DNA from 2 places in the Nocardioides ultimimeridianus genome. Region 2 is predicted to be linked to the other one. Evidence: riboswitches for the same ligand, from Rfam matches in the RefSeq annotation. Region 2 holds a riboswitch; the other holds the start of a gene.
What was found. A riboswitch is a leader RNA that binds a small molecule or an ion and turns the genes downstream of it on or off. The one in region 2 is predicted to bind cobalamin.

Region 1 (3,399 bases), on a different contig from region 2:
CGGCGGGAGGGCGACCTCGGCCGTCAACCCCCGGAACGTCACCAGCCCGACCTTGTCGCGGCGCCGGTAGGCGTCGAGCAGGAGGCTCAGAACGGCGGTCTTGACCTGGGTCATCCGCTTGCGCGCGGCCATCGAGCCCGACGCGTCGACGCAGAACAGCACGAGGTTCGCCTCACGCCCCTCCCGCACCGCGACCCGCAGGTCGCGCGGCTCGAGGACCCGGGTGCCGCGCGAGGCCGCGGCCTTGAGCGTCTCGACCAGGTGCAGCGAGCCGTCGCCGCCCGGCCGTGCCCCGACCCGCCGGCCGCTGGTCGCGAGGGCGCGGCTGCGCCGGCCCGCCTCGCCGACGCCGAGGCCGGCGACCACCAGCTGCTTGGGCCGGTACGGCGTACCGGAGCCGACCGTGGCCTCCGGCGCCCCGCCACCGCCCGGCTGCCCCAGCTGGCCGGGCTGCTCCGGGCCCCCGTCGGACGCATCGGACGCGTCGGGAGCCGCCGGGTCGGTGTCCCCCGTCGGCTCGTCGGCCGGCGCCTCCTCGCTCTCCTCCGGGCCCCCACCCTCGGGCGGCTCCGGCGGCAGCTCGTCATCGCCGAGCAGCTGGTCCAGCAGGTCCTCGTCCAGCCCGGGAGCGTCGAACGGGTTGCGGCGACGGCGGTGCGGGAGCGCGAGCAGGGCGGCGCGCCGGATGTCGTCGCGGGTCACCTCGTCGCGCCCGGCCCACGCCGCGTGCGCGACGGCGGTGCGCGCGGTGACGATGTCGGCGCGCAGCCCGTCGACCTCGAAGGCCGCGCAGACCTCGGCGATCTTCAGCAGCGCGGCGTCGCCCAGGCGCACCTCGCCGACCCGCTTGCGCGCGTCCTCGATCCGCTCGGTGAGTGCGGCCTCCGCGTCGGCGTACGCACCGGTGAAGAGGGCCGGGTCGGCGTCGTACGCCATCCGGCGCCGGACCACCTCGGCGCGCACGACCGGGTCGCGCGGCGCCGCCACCTCGACGGTCAGGCCGAACCGGTCGAGCAGCTGCGGGCGCAGCTCGCCCTCCTCGGGGTTCATCGTGCCGATCAGGACGAACCGCGCATCGTGCTCGACCGAGATGCCGTCGCGCTCGACGGTCACGCGGCCCATCGCGGCGGCGTCCAACAGCAGGTCGACCAGGTGGTCGTGCAGCAGGTTGACCTCGTCGACGTACAGCAGGCCGCCGTGGGCGCGGGCCAGGAGGCCCTCCTCGACCTGGATCCGGCCCTCGGTGAGCGCGGACTCCAGCTGGATCGAGCCGATGACCCGGTCCTCGGTCGCGCCGATGGGCAGCTCCACCAGCGGCGGGAAGAGGGCACCGAGCGCGCGCACGCTCGTCGACTTCGCGGTGCCCTTCTCGCCGCGGACCAGGACGCCGCCGATCTCGGGGCTGATCGTGGTCAGCACCAGGGCGAGACCCATGTCGTCGAGGTCGTCCGGGCTGCAGCCGACAACGGCCGACAGGGGATAGTGCAGTGGCATGTGAGGCTCCCGCTCGCTTCGCCATCGTGGAATGGTCGGGCGCGAGGCCGGTCTTCGGACTGTCACCGCAGCGGGCCTGTGCCGGAGTTCCACCGGCTTCCCAGATTCTCCCCGCGGGCCGACTCGGTGAGCAGACCGTTGGGGCACCTCGTGCCGCTGCCACGATAGCGTCAGCGCCCGTGACCGCGTCCACGCCCTCCACTCCGCGGCTGCACGTGATCGGCATCGGCGCGGACGCCTGGGCCGGGCTGGGCGAGCCCGCCCGCGCGCGGATCCGCGCGGCCGAGGTGATCCTCGGCGGCGAACGACACCTCGCGCTCCTCCCCGACGACGTGCGCGGGCGTCGGGAGGCCTGGCCCTCCCCGCTGCGCCCACGGCTCGGCGACTTCCTCGCCTCCCTCCCCTCCGGCACGGTCGTGGCGCTCGCGTCCGGCGACCCCCTCGTCTCCGGCATCGGTACGACGCTGCTCGGCCTGCTCGGCCCCGACCGGGTCACCATCGAGCCGGCGGTCTCGTCGGTCGCCCTGGCGCGCGCCGCGATGGGCTGGCCGGCGGAGTCGTGCGCGGTCGTCACCGTCGTCGGTCGCGACGTCGCCCTGGTGGCCCGCGAGCTCGCCCCGGGCCGCCGGATCCTGGTCCTGTCCTCCGACGAGACCACACCGGATGCGGTCGCCGACCTGCTGCGCCGTGCCGGCTACGGCGACTCCCCGATGACCGTGCTGGGCGACCTCGGCGCGCCGCAGGAGACCCGGCGGACGGGCACCGCGGCCGACCTCACCGGACCGCACCCCCGCCTGAACACCATCGCCATCGAGATCGTCGGGCGGTCGGCGTACGGCTGGACCGCGGGCCTCCCCGACGACGCCTTCGAGCACGACGGCCAGCTCACCAAGCGCGACCTGCGCGCCTCCGCCCTCGCCCGCCTCGCACCGACGCCCGGCGAGCACCTGTGGGACGTCGGTGCCGGAGCGGGCTCGGTCGGCATCGAGTGGATGCGCGCCCACCCCTCGTGCACGGCGACCGCGATCGAGGCCGACCCCGACCGGGCGGCCCGCATCGCGCGCAACGCCCGCACCCTCGGCGTACCGGGCCTGCGGGTGGTCACCGGCCGGGCCCCCGACGCGCTCGCCGACCTCGCCGCGCCCGACGCGATCTTCGTCGGGGGCGGTGCGACCCGGCCCGGCGTGGCCGACGCGTGCCTCGCGGCCCTGCGACCCGGGCGGCGTCTGGTGATCCACGGCGTCACCCTCGAGACCGAGCAGCTCCTGGGGCGCCTCTACGCCACCCACGGCGGCGAGCTGACCCGCGTCTCGGTCGAGACCGCGGCGCCGGTCGGCACGTTCACCGGCTGGACGCCGGCGCGGGCCGTGACGCAGTGGTCCTTCGCGCGCTGACCGCCCCCACAGCGGTCAGGCGCTCAGACCTCCTGCTGCCTCGTCGTACTCCTCGTAGAGGACCGAGACCAGCGGCGAACGGTGCCGCCATCCGGCGGGCTCGACGACCGGAGCCTCCGCCATGCCCTCGAGGGTGCCCAGGCAGAGCCACGCGACCGGTCGCACGTGGTCGGGCATCCCGACCAGCGACCGCAGGAACTCCTCGCGCCACGAGCTCACCCAGCGCACCCCGAGCTCCTCGGCCGCCGCGGCGAGCATCAGCCTCTGGATCGCGCACAGGACGGCGGACAGGCCACCCCGGGCCGGGTCGTGCCCGACGACGACCCCCAGGCCGCAGGCCGTGACCGCGGCGACCTCCTCCGACTCGACGGCGCCGAGGCGCTCCTGCTCGAGCTCGACGTGCTCGGCGAACACCCGCAGCGCCAGGGGCGAGCGGACGAGGACGAAGCTCCCGCAGTGGACCGCCGACAGCACGCGATCGAGGACCCGCGGCGGGAGCGGCGCTGCGATG
Region 2 (3,399 bases):
GGCCGCACCTTAGCTCGTCGTCACCCGCAGTCAAGGACGCCTTCGGCGCCGCTGCGCGGTGCCTTCGGCCTCCTTGACTGCGGGTCCCGGACGACGAGCTGGACGGCGCGACAACGGCACGGGCTTCGCCCGCGCCGCCGCTTCGCGGCCGCCAGGGCGGTTCGTCTTGTGCCGCGGGGCCGAGATCGCCTGCGTGGGCGATCTTCTACTGCGAACCCGTGCCCGCACTCGTCGAGGGGGTCGCGCAGGGCGCTACGGACGATGGGTCACCTGACCCGTCGTCACGAGCGGCATCCGACCATGCGCCCCGGGGCGTCTATGTCCGGCGGTGGAACCTGTAGTCGCCGGTGGCGAGCTTGGTCATGTCGTAGCGGGTGTCGTGGGCTCGGTGATGGTGGTGGGAGCAGAGCAGTACGCCGTCGGCGAGGTCGGTCCTCCCGCCCTCCGACCACGGCTTCAAATGATGTGCTTCGCACCAGGCTGCGGGGATCGCGCACCCTTCCGCACGGCAGCGCTTGTCGCGGATTCGCATGGCTTTGCGTTGGGGTGGTTCGAAGAGTCGGCGGGATCTGCCGAGGTCGAGGGGTTCGGACTTCCCGCCGAGGACGACGGGGATGATCTTCGCGGTGCAGGCGAGCCGCCGTGCCTCACTGGCGGAGATGGCGGTGTCGCCGAGCATCGCCGAGCCCAGCTCGTGGGTGAGGGTCTCGAGGGGGATGGTGACCATGACGGTGGTGGCGTCGCCACCGTGGTCGGGGAGTCGCTTGGGGTCGAGTAGTTCGAGGAGTCGGCAGAACGCCTCGCCCCTGTTCCGGGATCGGGTTTGGGTGACCCTCGGGGAGTCTTGGGCTTCGAGGTAGGTGAGGGCTCGTTCGGAGACGGAGTCGGGGAGGTCGCAGATCCAGCGGGTGATCCCGTTCCCGCGTTTGCGGATGCGGATGGCGACCTCGTCCCGTGCGGCCTGTTCCTCGCGTTCGAGCTGCTTGCCGAGCTCGGCTTCGGCGATGTCGGATGCGACGACTTCGAGGATCTTGGTGCCGAGCACCTGAAGGTCCTTCGGGTCATAGATCGCGGCCAGCTCGATCAGGTGCGCCTCGGCCTGGGCCCGGACCGATTGGTCGACGGCGTCGGACAGCTTGTCGACCGACCGGATGATCACCCTCGCCTGGGCCTCGTTCACCGCGCCTTCGCGCATCGCGGCCGCGGTGAGCGGGTGAGCCTCGAGCGACTCGGCCAGCCGCAGTTGGGCGCGGCCGGCGGAGGAGGTGATGCGGGTGGTGTGGGCGAGCCAGCAGCCGGCGTCACGGGACCCGTGCTCCTCGGCCACATCCGCGGCTGCAGCGAGGACTCGGAGCTCCAGCTCGGCGAGCTGGGCCTTGACCTTGGCCAGGTCGGTCAACAAGTCGGCTTTGTCGCGAGTACGGAGGTAGTCGGCCGGCATGTCCGCGACTGCCGCGAGGTCGTTCTGAAGAGACCGCGCGCACGCGAGGATCGGGTGCAACGACACCGTTCCTGCGACCATGAGGAGCTCCCCGAGACGGACTGATCAACTACCTCTCATAGTACACCTGTTCGAACGCCGGTGGAAGGCTTCGACGAGAGTTTTCCCAGGTCGGGACGGGTTTGGTGGGCGGCCGCGAAGCGGCGGCGCGGGCGAAGCCCGTGCCGACTCCGCGCCGTTCAGCCGCCCGGTAAGGACCCGGGGTCAAGGCCGCCGCAGGCGCCGCGCAGCGGTGCGAGCGCAGCGAGCAGCCTTGACGCCGGGGACCGGGCGGCTAAGGTGCGGCCGCCCACACCAACCCCGAGAGTGCCCACCCGCCCAGCACGGTTGGGGCCCGACCCGCCCCCCGGGTTACCCTCAGGTCAACATTCATCACGCCCGTGGTGGGGGAAGCCGGTCCGAGTCCGGCGCTGACCCGCAACCGTGGGCCGTGTTCATCGGGGGACACGGCGAGCCGGAGCACCTGGCACGGGACGTCCTGGCACCAGCGCTGTCGTGGAACGCAGCGGGTCGGGCGGCCGCAGAGCCGCAGCCCGCTGACTGCAGCGGGAAGGATCACCATGCTCCTCCGTCCGATGCGGAAGTACGCCGCCGCCGGCCTCGGCAGCGCCGTGCTCGCCGCCGGCCTCACCCTCGTCGCGCCGTCCGCGGAGGCCGTGACCGCCCCGGCGCCCGACGACGCAGCGATCTCCTGGCTCACGCGGCAGCTCGGCTCCGACAACCTGGTCGACGGCAGCCTCGGTGCGACGATCGACTTCGGCACGGCGCTCGCCCGCCACGGCGGAGACCAGGCGACGATCGACCGGATCAAGTCGGCCGTGGACGCCGGGATCAGTGGCTACGCGACGACCGGTCTCGCCGCTGCCCAGGCGGCGGTCTTCTACGACCTCGCCGGCGTCGACCCGACCACGGTGGACGGCGACCTGGTCGCCAAGGTCGAGACCGCCATCGACGACACGACCGGTGTCATGCCCGAAGGCGGCTACGAGGGCGGCTGGTCCCAGGGCCTGGCGGTCCAGGCCCTCAGCGCGGGCAAGGACTGGACGTGCTCCTGCACGGAGTGGGACAAGGCGGTCGCCGCGCTGGTCGCCATGCAGAACTCCGACGGCGGATGGGACAGCGGCTCGGTCTCGACCCCCGACGACACCGCCGACGCGTTGATGGCACTGATCCCGCTCGAGAACTCCGCGACGCCCGGCGTCGACGACGCGATCACCAAGGGCATCTCCTACCTGACGTCCACCCAGCAGAGCAGCGGCGCCTGGCTCGCCTTCGGCTCGGAGAGCGGCAACTCGACCGGACTGGCCGCCCAGGCGCTCCAGTTGCACGGGGACACGGGTCCGGTGGCGAAGGCCGCCGTGTGGCTCCGCCGCCACCAGGTCTCCGGCTCCGCGTGCGACCGCAAGCTCAGCACCCAGGCCGGTGCCGTCGCTGCGAGCGACTCCGCGCTGGCGAACGGCGAGACGGACGGGCTGACCGACCCGTACGGCTACGACTGGTACGAGGCGACGATCCAGTCCTTCCCGGCCATGCAGGTCCACGCCGCGTCGACCGCGCCGCTCGCCGTCGCTACCCGCTGGGTGCGTGCGGGAGCGACCCAGCCGGTCGCGGTGCAGGGGCTCGTCAACGGCCAGCGGGGCTGCCTGTCGCTGATGGGCAAGAACCGCGACGTGGTGGGCGTCAGCGCCACCAGTCACCAGTTCGCGTTCCCGGCCGGAACCCGTTCCTACAAGGCGATCCTCAAGGTGGCCGGCGCGACCGCGGCGAAGACCGTCGTCGCCCTGGCGCCGAAGACGCTGCCCGTCAGCGTCAGCCGGCCCACCATCGCCAAGGGCGGCTCGGAGCGGGTCGTCGTCAAGGGCCTGTACCCCGGTGAGCGCGTCAAGCTGACCTACAAG

Region 1: it holds a riboswitch for cobalamin, as region 2 does, so the genes downstream of both, ACYU8V_RS09515 (VWA domain-containing protein) here and ACYU8V_RS21050 (prenyltransferase/squalene oxidase repeat-containing protein) in region 2, are expected to answer to the same signal.

The regions. Positions count from the first base shown of each region.
Region 1 is NZ_BAAHAB010000009.1:195,478-198,876, forward strand. Features, by position in the region: gene ACYU8V_RS09515 (VWA domain-containing protein) at 1-1,494, opposite strand, end outside; cobalamin riboswitch at 1,523-1,660, opposite strand; gene cbiE (precorrin-6y C5,15-methyltransferase (decarboxylating) subunit CbiE) at 1,674-2,888, shown strand; gene ACYU8V_RS09525 (nitroreductase family protein) at 2,904-3,399, opposite strand, start outside.
Region 2 is NZ_BAAHAB010000023.1:88,764-92,162, reverse strand. Features, by position in the region: gene ACYU8V_RS21055 (HNH endonuclease signature motif containing protein) at 317-1,522, opposite strand; cobalamin riboswitch at 1,866-1,986, shown strand; gene ACYU8V_RS21050 (prenyltransferase/squalene oxidase repeat-containing protein) at 2,062-3,399, shown strand, end outside.